DNA from 4 places in the Thioalkalivibrio sp. ALE21 genome. Region 1 is predicted to be linked to each of the others. Evidence: predicted binding sites of a transcription regulator. Region 1 holds the regulator's gene; each other region holds the start of a gene.

The links. The regulator FliA, encoded in region 1, starts transcription of late flagellar genes. The targets are predictions, from matches to a motif close to GCTAAAGTTNNNNNNNNNNCNGCCGATA.
Region 2: the regulator FliA is predicted to act here: its motif matches at 1,712-1,739, upstream of D893_RS14045 (methyl-accepting chemotaxis protein).
Region 3: the regulator FliA is predicted to act here: its motif matches at 1,581-1,608, upstream of D893_RS10435 (methyl-accepting chemotaxis protein).
Region 4: the regulator FliA is predicted to act here: its motif matches at 2,093-2,120, upstream of D893_RS11065 (chemotaxis protein).

Annotation. Positions count from the first base shown of each region.
Region 1 is NZ_QKMA01000002.1:297,099-301,309, forward strand. Features, by position in the region: gene D893_RS03055 (protein phosphatase CheZ) at 1-697, opposite strand, end outside; gene D893_RS03060 (chemotaxis response regulator CheY) at 733-1,113, opposite strand; gene D893_RS03065 (RNA polymerase sigma factor FliA) at 1,153-1,914, opposite strand; gene D893_RS03070 (MinD/ParA family protein) at 1,911-2,735, opposite strand; gene flhF (flagellar biosynthesis protein FlhF) at 2,719-4,125, opposite strand; gene flhA (flagellar biosynthesis protein FlhA) at 4,181-4,211, opposite strand, start outside.
Region 2 is NZ_QKMA01000013.1:29,881-34,091, forward strand. Features, by position in the region: gene D893_RS14045 (methyl-accepting chemotaxis protein) at 1-1,691, opposite strand, end outside; gene D893_RS10525 (DEAD/DEAH box helicase) at 1,862-3,193, opposite strand; gene D893_RS10530 (EAL domain-containing protein) at 3,365-4,211, opposite strand, start outside.
Region 3 is NZ_QKMA01000013.1:9,382-13,592, reverse strand. Features, by position in the region: gene D893_RS10440 (methyl-accepting chemotaxis protein) at 1-1,509, shown strand, start outside; gene D893_RS10435 (methyl-accepting chemotaxis protein) at 1,704-3,614, shown strand; gene D893_RS10430 (glutathione S-transferase N-terminal domain-containing protein) at 3,663-4,088, opposite strand; gene D893_RS10425 (3',5'-cyclic-nucleotide phosphodiesterase) at 4,153-4,211, opposite strand, start outside.
Region 4 is NZ_QKMA01000015.1:14,702-18,912, reverse strand. Features, by position in the region: gene D893_RS11070 (protein-glutamate O-methyltransferase CheR) at 122-937, opposite strand; gene D893_RS11065 (chemotaxis protein) at 1,133-2,062, opposite strand; gene flgA (flagellar basal body P-ring formation chaperone FlgA) at 2,285-2,953, shown strand; gene flgM (flagellar biosynthesis anti-sigma factor FlgM) at 3,046-3,363, shown strand; gene D893_RS11050 (flagellar protein FlgN) at 3,368-3,850, shown strand; gene D893_RS11045 (flagellar brake protein) at 3,930-4,211, shown strand, end outside.

The DNA.
Region 1 (4,211 bases):
CGGGTCCATGCCCGCGGCGGTCCTCCTCGCGTGCGGTTTCTTCCGCCTCCGGGGCCTGTTCGGCCGCCGCCCGGGCATCCTTCTCCAAGCGCCCGGAAGACAGGCGGATCAGCGAGACCAGGCTTTCCTCCAGGTCCGTGACCAGACGGATGACCCGCCGGATCACCTGCCCGGTGAGATCCTGGTAGCTCTGTGCCATCAGGACCTGCGACAGCAACCGGCGCAGTTCTTCGGTGTCCTTGCCGGTCTGTTCGAAAAACGCATCGAGTTCGCGCGCGAACTCGCGGAATTCCTCCACCGACAGTTCGCGGTTGCGGAACCGGGTCCATTTCTCGGTGAGTTCCGCGGCACGCCCGGCGAACGCCTCGGCAATCGGCAGGGACGATTCCACCGCATTCAGGGTTTCGTGCGTGGCCTGTTCGGTCTGGGTCACCACGTAACTCAGACGCTCGCGTGCATCCGGAATCTCGTCCTGCGCCAGCTCGACCAGACGCGAATCGCCCCGGAAGCTCTCCAGGGCCTCGTGCAGTTCGCGGGTCAGTTTGCCCAGTTCGTCGAACAGTTCGCGCTCGTAAGGCCGCGCGAGCTCCTGGATCAGGCGGCGCGAAGCCTCCTCGTCACCGCCTTCCAGAGCGCCCACCAGCTCCCGCGCCAGCGCGAGCCGGTCTTCCCCGGAGGCATTCTCTTGTTCGGTCATCGGGTCTCTCTTGCCGTGTCAGCCGGTCGCGGTATTCAGCCTTGAGCTTCAATACGTTCGAAGATCTTTTCGATCTTCTCCTTGAGCGTCTCGGCCGTGAAGGGCTTCACAATGTAACCGTTCACGCCGGCCTCTGCCGCCTCCACGATCTGATCGCGCTTGGCTTCGGCCGTGACCATCAGCACCGGCAACGATTTCAGCCGCTCGTCCTTGCGCACCTCGCGCAGGAGGTCGATGCCCGGCATGTTGGGCATGTTCCAGTCGGTGATCAGAAAATCGAAGTCGCCGTTCTGCAGCATCGGCAGGGCGGTGCTCCCGTCGTCGGCCTCCATGGTGTTGTTGAAGCCAAGATCCCGCAGGAGATTCTTGATGATGCGCCGCATCGTGGAGAAGTCGTCCACGATCAGGATTTTCATACCCTTGTCCACAGTTCGCTCCGGGAATGTGTTTGAACCTTAGAATATCTGCAGGGACTCGACGTCTTCGAGCCACGAGCCCAGACGCGCCCGCAGACGGTGCACCGCCTGGCTGCGGATCTGGCTGACGCGCGATTCGGTCACGTCCAGCACCGCACCGATCTCGCGCAGGTTGAGTTCTTCGGTGTAGTACAGGTTGAGCACCAGTCGTTCGCGCTCGGGCAGATCGCCCAGTGCGCCGGCCAGTTCCTCGCGGAACTCCCCGGCCTCGATGCGCCGCGACGGGGACTGCTCCTGCCCTTCCAGCACGCGATCCGCCTCGCCCTCCGGGCCGCCCACCTCGTCCAGCGCGAACAGATGGGCACCGGCATGATCATCCAGCATCTGGTAGTAGGTTTCCACCGGGACGCCCAGCTCCTCGGCGATCTCCGGAGCGCGAGCGGCGCGGCCCTCGCGGGCCTCCACCGTCTGCATCGCCTCGGAGATCCGCCGGCTGTTGCGGTGCACCGAGCGCGGCGTCCAGTCGCTGCGACGCAGCTCGTCGATCATCGCCCCGCGGATGCGGATCCCGGCGTAGGTGGCGAAGGTCGCCCCCTGGCCGCCTTCGAACTGCCGCGCGGCCTCGATCAGCCCCACCATGCCTGCCTGCACCAGGTCATCCACCTGCACCGAGGCCGGCAGCCGGGCCATCAGGTGATGGGCGATCCGATTCACCAGCTCGACGTGGTCCGCGACCAGCTGATCCGGTCCCCCGGTCCCCGCCCGGGCGTATCCCGAAAGTCTGTTCTTTGGCGTGTTCATGCGCTTTGCAGCATCCTCTCGACGAAGAATCCAACCCCCCCGCTGGCGCCGCGGGCCACCGGCCAGCCGTCGACCTTGCGCGCGAGCTCGAGGAACGCCCGTCCCGCCGGGCTGCCCGGGGACTGCTGCACCACCGGCGCCCGTTTCTGCACCGCCTGGCGCAGGGCATCATCCAGCGGAATCACGCCCACCAGATCCAGTATGACCTCCGGCAGATAGGTGGAACAAACCGCCTGCAGCTTCTGCATCACGCGTTCCGCCCCGGCACGGCCCTGCACCATGTTCGCGACCACGCGGAACCGGTTCACGCCATGATCCCGATGCAGGACCTTGATCAGCGCATAGGCGTCGGTCATCGATGCCGGCTCGTCGGTGACCACCACCAGGGTCTCCTGCACGGCCTGACAGAAACTGGTCACCGACTCCTGCAACCCGGCCGCGGTATCCACCACCAGCACGTCCAGCGGTCGCGTATACATGCTGAAGGCCTGGATCAGGCCGTGATGTTCCGGCCGGCTCAGGTTGGCCATGGTCGCGATCCCGGACGCGGAAGGCACCACGCGGATTCCCTCCGGGCCCTCGATGATCACGTCTTCCAGATCCTCGACGTCCCCGGTCACCAGGTCGTGCAGCGTCCGCTGCGGACGCAGGCCCAGCAGCACATCGACGTTTGCGAGCCCCAGGTCCGCATCGAACAGCATGACCTCGCGTCCCAGTCGGGCCAGTCCGACCGACAGGTTGACCGAGACATTGGTCTTGCCGACCCCGCCCTTGCCCGAGGCCACCGCGACCACCTTCAGGGGCTTAGTGTTGTGTGACATGATGTCCCTTCAGCACCGGTTGAATCATTTCGAGCGGCGCGGGCTCCTCGCCCGCGGCCGGCTCGTCCGCGGATCGCGGTCGCCGGGCCTCGCGTTCCGTCGCCTGGCGCCGCCGCCAGGCCTGCATCGCCTCGTCGACCCAGGCATCGGCCGCCCCGTGCTCGGGTTCTTCCTGCAGCGCCAGGCGGGTCAGATGTCCGGTATCCACGCGATGGAAATCCTCGGCGATGCGCTGGCCGTCGCTCATGAACGCAACACCCAGCGGCTGGTCCAGCAGTACCGAAAGCACCTCGCCCAGCTGTTCCGCCTCGTCCAGCTTGGTCAGTACCAGGGCCGAGGGTTCCGTGGGGGCGAAAGCCTCCAGCACCCGGCGCAGGGCCATGCCCTGGGTAGTGGCCGCGATCACCAGCCAGGTCTCCGCGCGCACGTCCGCAGGCATGTCCGTCAGCAGGGGTTCCCGCGGAGCGGTACGCGGCGACTGCCCGGCGGTATCCACCAGGATCAGGTGCCCGCTGCCCGCCGAGCGCCGCGCCATCTCGCGCAGCTCGGCCTCGGTTTCCACCACACGCACCGCGGTTCCCGCCATCTGGCCGAAGGCCTGCAACTGCCGCGTCGCGCCGATGCGCTGGGCGTCCATGGTGACCAGGGTGACCGAATCCGGCCCCATGCGGCGGATCTGGCGCAGTGCAATCCGTGCAATGGTGGTGGTTTTGCCGACCCCCGTCGGTCCCTCCAGCGCGAGCACCCCGCCCTCGTCGAGGATGGAGGCGCGCGCGGTCACGATGGCACCCGACAGGCGCGCCCGCAGGCGCTCCCATGCCTCCTCCGAGGTGTGATCGTCGAGGATGCTGCCGGCCAGGCTGCGCGCCAGCGGCTCGCGGAAGCCCAGATCCATCAGCCGCGCCTTGCATTCGGCCGCCAGTGGATGCCGCGCCGCCCAGCGGGCCTGCTCGTTCTCTTCGTACTGCCGCGTCAGCAGACTGCGCAGATCCCGCAGTTCCTGACGCATCGCGGACACCTCGGGGTCGGTGGGCCACTGCGGGGCCGGTCGCTGCCGGGACCCGGCACCCGACCCCCCGCCGGCGGAAGCCGCCGCGGGCTCCGGCGCGCGGGGGTGCTCACCGCGCGGGGCCGGTTCATCGCGCACACCCTGTCGCGCCGATTCCCGGGCGGAGCGTGCCCCGCTACCGGCGTCGTCCTGCCGCGGGGCACCCCGGCCGTCACCCTCCGCCGTTCCGGCGGGCGCCTCGCCGCCATCGAGGGCCGCGACCACCTCCAGCCAGCCGTCGACCCGGCGGCTGGACAGGATTACGGCGTCCTCGCCCTGCTCCTCGCGGACCTGGCGCATCGCGTCGCGCATGTCCCGTGCCCGGTATCGTCTGACATTCATCGTTCGCTCTCCCGCCGATCGTTGACTGGTGCTTCAGGCCATGCCCGTTCGCACATCACGCCGACTTCTTGTCTGCTTCATCCTGT
Region 2 (4,211 bases), on a different contig from region 1:
TGGTCGATGGCGTCCAGTGAACTGCGGGCCTCGTCCGCCTTGCCAACGCTGGATTCGGCCTGCTGCTGACTGGCATCCATGGCCTCCACCGCACGGCCGGCCGCGCCCTGCAGCCGCTCGATGATCCCGCGGATCTCCCCGGTGGAGTCGTTGGTGCGCTGCGCCAGGTGCCGGACCTCGTCCGCCACCACCGCGAAGCCGCGTCCGGCCTCCCCGGCACGTGCCGCCTCGATGGCCGCGTTCAGCGCCAGCAGGTTGGTCTTGTCGGCGATCTCCTCGATCACCTGCAGGATCGTACCGATGTTGTCGCTGTCGCCCTTGAGCTCGTCGATCACGTCGCGCGAGCGGTTAATCTCCCCGGCCAGGGCATTGATGGTCTCCTGCGTGGCGGACACCACGTCGCGCCCCCCATGCACCGCCTGAGTCGCCTGATCGGCCTGCTCCGCGGTGCTCTGGGTATTGTTCGCAACCTCCTGCACGGTGGCCGACATCTCGTTCATCGCCGTCACCACCTGCTCCACGTCACTGCGCTGCTCGCCGGTCGCCCGGCTGAGTTCCGCACTGCGTCCTTCCAGCTGACGCGCCGAGGCGGCGATGCCGTCGGCCGCGTCCGCGACCTGGCCTATCAGTCCCGACAGCCGTTCCATCACCTGGTTGAACGCACGGCCGGTGCGGCCGATCTCGTCGCGCGTGGCGATATCCACGCGATACCCCAGATCCGCCGAGCCGCAGCCCACCGCTTCCAGGCCGGTGGCCAGACGCTCCAGCGGCCGGGTCAGCACCCCGGCGTAGATCCAGCCAATGGCCAGGGCGACCAGGAAGGCCACCACCCAGAGCCCCCACAACAGCCACCACAACATGTTCACGGGGGCATACAGCTCGCCCAGGGTCTGGTCGACGATCAGGCCCCAGTGGACGTCATACTCCTGCGCCATTTCCGGGAGCATCCGGGTCAGACCCCATTTGCGGTCACCGTCGCCGCTGAGGAATTCGCCGCCCGGGTCCCCTTCGCGATGGCGCAGCGGGGCCTGCATGATGGTGTAGTCGCTCATGTCGTAGCCGAACCGGTCCATGTTCCGGTGCCCGATCAGCCGTCCGTCGCCGTTGAACAGCGTGGCGCGACCGGTCTCTCCGATCGCCACGCGGTCGGACACCGCCTTGACGGCGTCCATCGGCAGCTGCGCCGCCAGGACCCGGCCGTCATCCAGGGGTTCCAGATAGGTGATGAAGCGCCCGTCGGCGGAATCCGCCCCGACGTCGACATCCAGCAGGCGGTCACCGGCCTGCGCCGCGCGCACCTTGCCGTCACGGGTGGCGCCCGGGCCCGCCCCGGCGCGTTCGGCCATGCGCCCCGACTCCGCCAGGACTGCCCCGGCGTCGTCCAGCAGGCCGGCCCAGCGGAACCCTTCGTACTCGGCACGCAACCCTTCCAGCGCCGTTTCCGCATCCCGCGGATCGGCGAGCTCGGCCCGGGCCACGCTGCGCAGAGCCTGACCGTGTTCCACCACGCGCCGGTCGACTGCCGCCTGCACCTGCTCGCCGACGTTGATCAGCGTCTGTTCCAGGCTGGCGTTCAGCTGACCCTTCATGCTGTGGAAGGTCACCCCGCCCATGATGGACAGCGGGATGGTGCTGACCGCGATCACCAGCAGGATCAGTTTGAGGCGCAGGCCCTGTATCTTCATCGTCATCCTCCGGTTCCTGATCCCTTTGACGGCCAAACTCCAGCCGCCTTGAGCCCCACGAAAAAACGCACCCCGGGAGGTGCGTTTCGTGTACTACTTCACATTTCTTCGGGAGCGGACGGAAGACGCTCGCCCCGCATTCCCCGGTGCCGCGCCGCGACACCGGGGAAGCCGTGTCAGCGGCGCCCGGAGGCGGCCTGACCGCGACCCCGGCCTTCGGCGCCGCGGCCCTGCCCCTGCCGCGGGCCACCTCCGCCGCGTCCGGAACGATTGCCGGCGCCATTTCCTTTGCCCTTGCCACGGGGAGCACCACTGCCCTTGCCACGGCCACGGCGGGGGCGGTCATCCGCCACCGGCTGCGGCGCCGCGTAGCCGTCGGTCTCCATCCGCTCGATCGGACGCTGGATCAGCTTTTCGATCCCGGCCAGCAGCTTCAGCTCGTCGCCGCCAACCAGCGACAGCGCCGAGCCTTCACACCCCGCGCGGCCGGTGCGGCCGATGCGATGCACATAGTCCTCGGGCACGTTGGGCAGCTCGAAGTTGACCACCTGCGGCAGCTGGTCGATGTCCAGCCCGCGCGCGGCGATATCGGTGGCCACCAGCACCGGCACGCGGCCGGACTTGAACTGTTCCAGCGCCCGGGTGCGGGCGTTCTGGCTCTTGTTGCCGTGGATCGCGGCGGACTGCACCCCGTCCTTGGTCAACTTGTCCGCAAGGCGATCGGCCCCGTGTTTGGTCCGCGTGAACACCAGCACCTGCTCCCAGTCGTTGCTGCGGATCAGATGGCTCAGCAGATCCCGCTTCTGATGGCTTTCCACCAGGTGGACCTTCTGCTCCACGCTCTCCGAGGCGGTGTTGCGTGCCGCCACTTCCACGCAGGCCGGGTCGGTCAGCAGGCCATCGGCCAGCTTGCGGATGTCATTGGAGAAGGTGGCCGAAAACATCAGGTTCTGCCGCTTCTTCGGCAGCATCGCGATCAGCTTGCGGATGTCGCGGATGAAGCCCATGTCGAGCATGCGATCCGCCTCGTCCAGCACCAGGATCTCCACCCCGGACAGGTCGATCGTCTTCTGGTTCGCGTGATCCAGCAGGCGCCCGGGCGTGGCTACCACCACGTCCATGCGGCTGCGCAGCGCGCGGATCTGCGGATTCATGCCCACCCCGCCGAAGATGGTCATGGAACGCTGCTCCAGATGCTGGCCGTAGGTCTTCACCGAATCGTGAACCTGGGAAGCCAGCTCCCGCGTCGGGGTCAGCACCAGGGCGCGCGGACGGCCGTTGCCGGCGCGCGCCGGCGGATTTTCCGCCAGCTTCTGCAGGATCGGCAGGGTGAAGCCGGCGGTCTTGCCGGTTCCGGTCTGGGCCGCGGCCAGCAGGTCGCGACCGGCCAGCACTTCGGGGATGGCCCCGGCCTGGATCGGCGTGGGATGGGTGTAGCCGGCGGCGGAAAGCGCGCGCAGCAGGGGGTCGGCCAGATTCAGGCCGGCAAAAGTCGGTTGGTCAGACATGAGTGCTCCAGCGCAACCCGCCGCTCAACGCTCGGCCAAGGGGCACCCATCGGGGAAGACGACATCGGGGGGATCGAAACGATCAAGTGAACGGACGCTGACGGGCGAGGCGTTCGGTAATCCGCCACCATACGGCCTTCCCGGCCCCATTACAAGCCAGCGCGGGCTGGCTCAGTCACGGCAGGGGCACTGCTCGGCCGGCACCGGAGGGGACCACAGATACCCCTGCCCCTCGCGACACCCGACCTGCAGCAGGAAATCACGCTGCGCTTCGGTCTCGATACCCTCGCCAATCACTTCAAGATCCAGGGTCCGCGCAAGCGCGAGGATCGCACGAATGATGTCCTCGTTGGAGCGGGAACGCCCGATATCCTGTACCAGCGACTGGTCCAGCTTGAGGCGGTTCAGCGGCATGCGATGCAGCCGGGCCAGATTGGAATAGCCGGTGCCGAAATCGTCCATTGCCAGCTCGACTCCCAGCTCCTTGAGCCGCCCCAGCTCGGCCAGTGCGTTCTCCGGAGTACGCATCAGCATGGTCTCGGTCACTTCCAGTTCCAGGCGATGCGGTTGCAGGCCGTAGCGGTCCAGGACCGACTGCACCATTCGGGTCAGATGCCCGTCTTCCAGCTCCATCACCGACAGGTTCACCGCCATGCGGGGGACATGAAGCCCCTGCGCATCCCGCTCCGCCAGGTGGGCGCAGGCCTGGTCCAGCACCCACTGATCGATCGCCATGACCAGCCCGGTTTCCTCGGCCAGCGGGATGAATTCGCCCGGGGACACCCGGCCCCGTTCCGGGTGGTTCCAGCGTACCAGTGCCTCGACCCCGGTCAGGACGAACGGGTCCAGGCCATATTGGGGCTGCAGAAACAGCTCGAACTCCTCGCGCACCAGCGCCTCGCGAAGGTCGCTTTCCAGCAGGGTGCGCCGCGATGTGCGTTCCCCCAGACCGGAGACGTAGGCTTCCCGGCGGTTGCCTCCTCCGCGCCGCGCCTCGTCCAGCGCCAGTTCCGCCGCG
Region 3 (4,211 bases), on a different contig from region 1:
TTTCGCCAGACCGTGGTCGACACCAACCGCGACCGCCGGCCGATCTCCGGGCTCGAGGAAGGGGTGGCCGGCCTGGGCATCCGCGGCATCGTCCCGGTCTCCCACGAGGGTGAACATATCGGGTCGCTGGAATTCGGCATGGCCTTCGACGATGCCTTCTTCGAGGACTTCACGGCGGATACGGAAGCCCCGGTGGCCCTCTACCTGCAGCGCGACGGTACCTTCGAGGCGTTCGGCAGCACCATCGACGGCGATTCCACGTTCAGTCGCGAGGAGATGGAGCGGATTGCCGGCGGCGAGGAACTGGTGCGCCGGACCGAGCACGACGGTCGTCCGATGGCGGTGGTCGGGCGTCCGGTGGAAGACTTCTCCGGTGAGCCGGTGGGCGTGCTGGAGCTGATGGTCGATCGCAGCGATTACGTGGCGATGGCCCGCAATGCCACGGCCACCGTAGTGGGTGTGGGCGTGGCCGCCATCGGCCTCGGCCTGCTGCTGGCCTGGCTGCTTTCGCGCAGTATCGTGCGGCCGCTGCGCGATACGGTCGAGCGTCTGGACGACATCGCGTCCGGCGACGGGGACCTGACGCGCCGGCTGGAGGCCGACGGCAACAACGAACTCGGGGATCTGGCCGCGGCGTTCAACCGTTTCGTGAGCAAGATCCATGATCTGGTGAAGGAAGTTGCCGCCGGAGGAGACCAGGTGGCGGCTGCGGCCAACGAGCTGTCGGCGACCAGCGAGCAGACCAACGAACAGGTCGGCCGCCAGCAGTCCGAGATCGACCAGGTGGCCACGGCCATGAACGAGATGACCGCGACCGTGGCCGAGGTGGCCCGCAACGCCACCGAAGCGGCGGAAGCCGCTCAGAGCACGGACAAGGATGCGGCCCATGGCCGGGAGCTGGTGGAGCAGACCGTCAGTGCGATCAACACCCTGTCCACCCAGGTGGAGAACACCGCGCAGGTGATCGAGCGGTTGTCGACCGATGCCGAGGAAATCAACAAGGTGCTGGAGGTGATCGGGGACATCGCCGATCAAACCAACCTGCTGGCGCTGAACGCGGCCATCGAGGCGGCGCGGGCCGGCGAGCAGGGCCGCGGCTTTGCGGTGGTGGCCGACGAAGTGCGCACGCTGGCGAGCCGGACCCAGGATTCGACCCAGGAGATCCAGGGGATGATCGAGCGGGTGCAGAACGGCACGCGCGACGCGGTGAAGGCCATGGAGGACGGACGCCGGCAGGCGCATTCCAGCGTGGAACAGGTGAACGATGCGGGGCAGTCGCTGCAGTCGATCACGCAGTCCATCAGCAGCATCTCGGACATGAACACGCAGATCGCCAGCGCGGCCGAAGAGCAGTCCTCGGTGGCCGAGGAGATCAACCGCAACGTCTCCAACATCACCCAGGTGCTGGACGAGACCGTGGCCGGATCGCAGCAGATCGCCAACGCCTCGGAGGAGCTGTCGAAGCTGGCCTCGGCGCAGCAGGAGCGCACCGGGCGCTTCCGTGTCTGACCGTGGGTCCTGCCGGCCGGGGTGTTGTGCCCCGTGCCGGAGGATGGGTTTTCGTGACGGCGGCCGATTCGGATCAAGGTTTCCGGACGGCCGCCGTTAGTATGTGAAGGTATGCTGATTTGGCCATCCGGCCGGGCAGGGCCCGGCGGAATGCGCATTGATCAGAATGCCGGAACACCAAAAGAGGGAAAGCCATGCTCAGGAATATCCGTATCGGAACGCGCTTGATGGGCGGCGTCACCATCGTTGTGGTGGCGGTCGTGGTGCTCACGCTGGTCGTCGTGATGAACAGCCTCGGCACGATGGCCGATCGCGCGGAGCAACGGGAACTGAACGACCTGAGCGGGCTGCTGATCCGCCAGTTGGAGCAGGAAGCCGAACGGGGCGAATCGATGGCGCGGGCCATCGCCGAGATTCCGGTGATTCAGCAGGCGTTCGCCGAGGGGGATCGTGAGCGCCTGCTGGAACTGACCGAGCCGGGATATGGCCAGCTGCGCGACGAGCACGACGTGCGCCAGTATCACTTCCATACGCCGCCGGCGACCTCTTTCCTGCGTACCCACAGTCCCGACAACTACGGCGACGACCTGTCGGACGTGCGCCAGACGATCCTCGAGGTGAACCGCAATCGGCAGCCGATCACCGGGCTGGAAGAGGGACCGTTCGGCATCGGGATCCGCGGGATGGTGCCGGTGTCCTACCAGAACGAGCACATCGGCTCGCTGGAATTCGGCATGGCCTTCGATGACGCCTTCTTCGAGTCCTTCACCGAGGAAACCGGATCACCCGTGGCGGTACACCTCGATCGTGATGGGGGTTTCGAGGTCTTTGCCGGAACCATCAATGGCGAGTCGGCCTTCAGTCGGGAGGAGATGCGGCGCATCCTCGATGGCGAGGAGATGATCCGCAACGTTCGCCACGACGGCCGCCCGATGGCCGTGGTCGGGCGTCCAGTGGAGGATTTCTCCGGTGAGCCGGTGGGCGTGCTGGAGCTGATGGTCGATCGCAGCGAATACGTGGCGATGGCCCGCAATGCCACCACCACCGTGGTGGCGGTGGGCGTGGTCGCCATCGGTCTTGGTCTGCTGCTGGCCTGGCTGCTGTCGCGCAGCATCGTGCGGCCGCTGCGCCAGACCGTCACGCGTCTGGACGACATCGCGTCCGGCGACGGGGACCTGACGCGCCGGCTCGAGGCCGACGGCAACAATGAGCTGGGAGATCTGGCGGCGGCGTTCAACCGCTTCGTGGGCAAGATCCAGGACCTGGTCAAGGAAGTCGCCGCCGGTGGCGACCAGGTGGCGGCCGCGGCCAACGAGCTGTCCGCAACCAGCGAACAGACCAACGGTCAGGTCACGCGGCAGAAGGACGAGGTCGATCAGGTGGCCACGGCGATGAACGAGATGACCGCGACCGTGGCCGAGGTCGCGCGCAACGCCTCCGATGCAGCCACGGCGGCCCAGACCACCGATCAGGATGCGAACGCCGGGCGCGAGCTGGTGCAGCAGACGGTGCAGTCGATCAACCACCTGACCTCGCAGGTGGACAACACCGCCGAAGTGATCGAACGGCTGTCCACGGACGCCGAGGAAATCAACAAGGTGCTGGAGGTGATCGGGGACATCGCCGATCAGACCAACCTGCTGGCGCTGAACGCGGCCATCGAGGCGGCGCGGGCCGGCGAGCAGGGCCGCGGCTTTGCGGTGGTGGCCGACGAGGTGCGCACGCTGGCGAGCCGGACCCAGGATTCGACCCACGAGATCCAGGGCATGATCGAACGCGTCCAGAACGGCACGCGCGAGGCGGTTCAGGCGATGGAAGAGGGCAAGAACCGGGCGCATTCCAGCCGCGAGAAGGTGAACGAGGCGGGCGAGTCGCTGGAGTCGATCACGCAGTCGGTGACGACCATCTCGGAGATGAACACGCAGATCGCCAGTGCGGCGGAGGAACAGTCCTCGGTGGCCGAGGAGATCAACCGCAACATCTCCAACATCACCCAGGTGCTGGACGAGACGGCCAGCGGCTCGCGCGAGATCGCGAATGCCTCCGAGGAGCTGTCGAAGCTGGCTTCCGAACAGCAGCAGCGGGTTGGGCACTTCCGGGTCTGATCCGGTCCCGAGGGGGCGGCCACGTGCCGCCCCCTGTCATTTGCGGGTTCAGGAGCCCTCGGTATGGCGGTCGGCTCCGGCCCGGTCCGGATCAAAGCGCGACTCGAGGTAGTCGATGATCGCGCCCGACTCGTACAGCCAGCGCACGCTGCCGTCTTCTTCCTCGATCCGCAGGCAGGGGACCTGCAGCTTGCCGCCTTCCGTCTGCAGGGTTTCGCGGTGTTCGCCGGCCGGCTGGGCATTGCGCAGTTCGATGTCCAGTGACAGGCGCTGCATGGCACGGCGCGCCTTGATGCAGAACGGACAGGCGGGAAAGTGGTAGAGCGCGAGGGCGCGGGTCTGTTCGTCCACCCGTGCCTGTTCTTCGGGGTCACGCTGGATTCCGCGCGGGCGGGTCACCTTCTCGCCCACGAGCATGAAGGGCGTGAGTACCAGACGCACGCCGCGGAAAAAGAGTCGGATCAGGGGTCGCATCCGCCAAGGATGCCACAGCTCCGGTGCGCGACCAATCGCGGCGCTGTCCGGTCCGTGTTCTGTGTCAGCCGACCAGCTCGAAGCGCTCGTTCCCGGAGAGGACGATCATGTCGCCGTTGTTGC
Region 4 (4,211 bases), on a different contig from region 1:
CATTGGCTGCCGGCAAAAGGGAAAAGGATTGGGAGGGATGCCGGCGCGCGGCCGGCCGCGCGGCGAATCGCCGCGCTGGGAAACGAGCACCGGGCCCGTTGCAGGCCCGGCGTGGAGGGGTTCAGCCCTTCAGCCGCAGGACCGAGCCGTACTCGGTGCGCACGGTTTCGTAGGCCTTGCTGTAGGGCCCGACCGTCTCGGAAGCGCCAAGAAACAGATAGCCACCGGGGTTGAGCTGCTTCGCTATACCGTCAAGGACCTGACGCTTGGTCTCGGCCGAGAAATAGATCAGGACGTTGCGGCAGAACACGATGTCAAACTTGCCCAGCGCCGCGTAGCTGTCGACCAGGTTGAGTTTCTGAAACCGGCAGCGGCGCTGCACTTCGGGGATGATCTTGTGCCCCTCGGGCACGGTCTGGAAAAACCGGGACCGCCGCGACTCGCTGAGCCCGCGCACGATGCTCAGACCGTCATAGACTCCCTTGCGGGCATCTTCCAGCACGCCCTCGGACAGGTCCGTCCCGAGAATGCTGACGGGCACCACCCGGCGCGGGCGCGACGCCTCCCATTCCGAGACCACCATCGAGATGCTGTAGGGCTCCTGGCCACTGGAACACCCGGCCGACCAGACCTTGATCGACGACCGAGTGGACGCCAGCTCCGGGAGGATCACGTGGCGCAGGATCTCGAACGGAAAACCGTCGCGAAACCAGGAGGTTTCGTTGGTGGTCATCGCGTCGATGACGCGCGTGCGCAGCTTCGGGCTGGGGGCCTTGCGCAGCGCGTGCAGCAGCTCCGGCACGTCCTTGTAGCCGAATTCATCCAGCAGGCGGGACAGCCGGCTGGACACCAGGTACTGGCGGCTGTCCCCCAGCACCAGGCCACAGCACTCGGAGAGAAAGCGCGCGAATTCTTCGTAGTCACGGGAATCGATCACGCACACATCTCCGCCTTGACGCGTGCCGGGCCCGTCCGCCGTCCGCTGGTTGTTCGGTTCGATGATTCCATGCCGCCACAGTATAGGGCTTCGAGGCGGCCTTGCGGGAGTCCGCAGCCTGCAAAGGGGCGGCAAGCGCCGGCCACCCGCCCCGGCCGGGCCGGCAACCCCTCGCCCCCGGCAACCACCGACATCTCAGGCGGTCTTGTTGATCTGTTCCAGGACCGCACTGGCCAGTTCGTCCGGGTTGAACTTGGAGAGGAACGCATCCGCACCGGCCCGACGCACCATGTCGGTATTGAATTCGCCGCTGAGCGAGGAATGCAGCAGCACCCGCAGCGGTCGCAGCCGCTCGTTCTCGCGGATCTTTGCCGTCAGGGTGTAACCGTCCATGCGCGGCATTTCGATATCCGAGATCACCAGCTCGACCGTGTCGTGGATCGGGCCCTCTGCGGCTTTCTCCTCCAGGTAATCCAGGGCTTCACGCCCGTCCTTGCACAGCACGTAGGGCCACTCGAGCCCCTGGATGGCGCTTTCGATCTGGCGGCGGGCCACCACCGAATCGTCGGCGATGACGATTTCCCGACGCTCGGGTGTCTGCTCGGCCACCGCGGAACGCACGCTTTCCGACACCTCGGTGGGCAGCGGATTGACCAGCGACAGCACGCGCTCCACGTCGATGATCTCCACCAGCTTGTTGTCGAGTTCGGTGACCGCCACCAGAAACGACTCGCGCCCGGTGCCGCGCGGGGGCGACTTCACCTGGTCCCAGTTGACGTTCACGATCCGATCCACCGCCGATACCATGAAGCCCTGCACCGAGCGGTTGAACTCCGTGATCACAACCTTCTGCTGCCCGTCCGCCCCGGCCCGGGTCGACTGCATGCCCATCGCCCGCGCCAGATCGATGATCGGCACGGTCTTGTCCCGCAGGGTCGTGACACCCCGCACCACCCCGGCGGAGCCGGGAATCTGGCGCAACTGCGGCAGCGGAATCACCTCGCGCACCTTGAACACGTTGATCCCGAAGGTCTGCGTGCCGCCCAGATAGAACAGCAGAAGCTCCATCCGGTTCTGCCCGACCATCTGCGTGCGCTGGTTCACGTCGTCAATAAACTGACTCACGGTTCTCGCCCCCTGGGTTGTTCTCCCTGCTAACGGCCGCGCCGGCGGGAGCTTGAACCACGCATCGGGCGTGCAGGACAGGCCCGGATACCATGGCACGGAATCTGCATGCATCCCGCTACGAAGACACAGGGTCAACGGTGACCGGACATGCACCTTCTCAAGTTACAGGCTTTGCTCCCGTACCGCAGCCCGGGCCGCAGCGGGGGTGCGCTTCTCCTGATGCTCGCGCTCCTCGCCCCGGGCGCGCAAGCGGAGATCGAGCCGGTGCAGAACATCCGTGACAGCGCGGAACGGTTCCTGCACCAGCAGCTGGGGGAGCACAACGGTGACGATGTGGAGGTGCAACTCGGTCATGTCGACGAGCGCCTGCGCCTCAAGCGCTGCGACGAGCCCCTGGAGGCCTCGCTGCCGCCCGGCGGACGCCCGAGAGGCAATACCGCGGTCAACATCCGCTGCCCCGGGCCGGTGACCTGGTCGGTGTACGTTCCGGCCGCCGTGGAACGCCACGCCGAGGTGGTGGTGGCCCGACGCAACCTGTCGCGCCAGCAGACCCTGGGACCGGGCGATCTGCGCATGGAACGCATCGAGACGTCGCGCCAGGCCACCCATTATTTCGAGGACGCATCCGAGGTCGTCGGTCTGCAGACCCGCCGCGCGATCCGCCAGGGCCAGGTCATCGGCCAGCAGCACGTCAACGAACGCCAGGTGATCCAGCGCGGCCAGCGCGTTACCATCCTCGCCAGCAGCGGCAGTGTCACTATCCGCATGCAGGGCGAAGCCCTGGAGGACGCCACGGCCGGCGACTGGATCCGCGTGCGCAACACGTCCTCGGGACGCGAGATCGAGGGCGAGGTCCAGCCATCGGGCACGGTCCGCGTCGCCCTGTAGTAAAATGTGACGGAAATCCCGCAACTGACCCTACAGTTTCGGGCATTCCGGCCGATACACGCGGTAGACCAGTAAAACGACAGGACAAAGTCATGGATATCAAAGGCCCCAACATCAACGGCCTGCGCCCCGACAGCCAGAACGGCGGAGTCCGCGGCCGTGACGACGACGCCCGCACCGGCGGCAACGGGGTGGATCGCGCCGGCAATGGCGATGCCGCCAATGGCGACGCCGTCACCCTGACCGGTGCCGCCCAGGCCATGAACGGCAGCGGCGAAGCCAGCGAGGCCGCACCGTTCAACGAGGCGAAGGTGGCCGAGATCCGCGAGGCGATCGCTCAGGGGAACTACCCGATCGACAACGAAGAACTGGCCGATCGCATGATGGAAATCGAAGGCCTGCTGCGGTGATCCGGTGGTGACCGACGAAACCGGAATTCGTCCTTCCCTGGAGGAATCCATCCGTCTCGGACAACGGCTGGAGGATATCCTGCTGGAGGAAACCCGGGCCATTGAGTCACGCGAACCGGATCGGCTGCAGGCCGCGGTCCAGCGCAAGCAGGAACTGCTGCAGGCACTGGAAACCGAAACCCGCAAACAGCAGCAATGGATCGAAGCCCGCGGTGCCGAGTTCACCCCGGAAGGGGTAGCACGGCTGTTCGCGCGTCTGGAGGGAGGGGAGCACCTCAACGACCGCTGGCAGGCGCTGCGGGCGACGATCGAACGCTGCAACGAACTCAACCAGGGCAACGCCCGGCTGATCGAACGCAACCAGCGCCGGGTGCAGATGTCCATGCAGATCCTGCGTGGCGAAGACAACGGACCGGCCACGACCTACGACCCCTACGGCAAGGCCCGTCACCGCCGTACCACCGGCCAGACCATCACCCGCGCCTAGCCCGAACGGGACCGAACAGGCGTGAACTCCGTCACAGGGTGTATGATGCGCGAACCCACTTCGGACGCGACGTGCCCTCATGGATGACAACGATTATACCGTCGACACCCCGGAACGCATCGGCCAGATCCTGCGCGACCTGGACCATGGCCTGACCCTGGTCAGTATCCGCCTGGAAGAAAGCGGCCCGCTGCACACCTCGGCGCTGATCCGTCTGGATGCCGACGCGCGGCGTCTCTACCTCGACCAGCTGCAACCTCCCTCCCTGCACCAGCGGATCCGACCCGGCCAGCCCCTGCGCGTATTCGCGACCCTGCGCGGGGTGGCCGTGCGGTTTACAACCGAGGTCCGCCAGATCGTG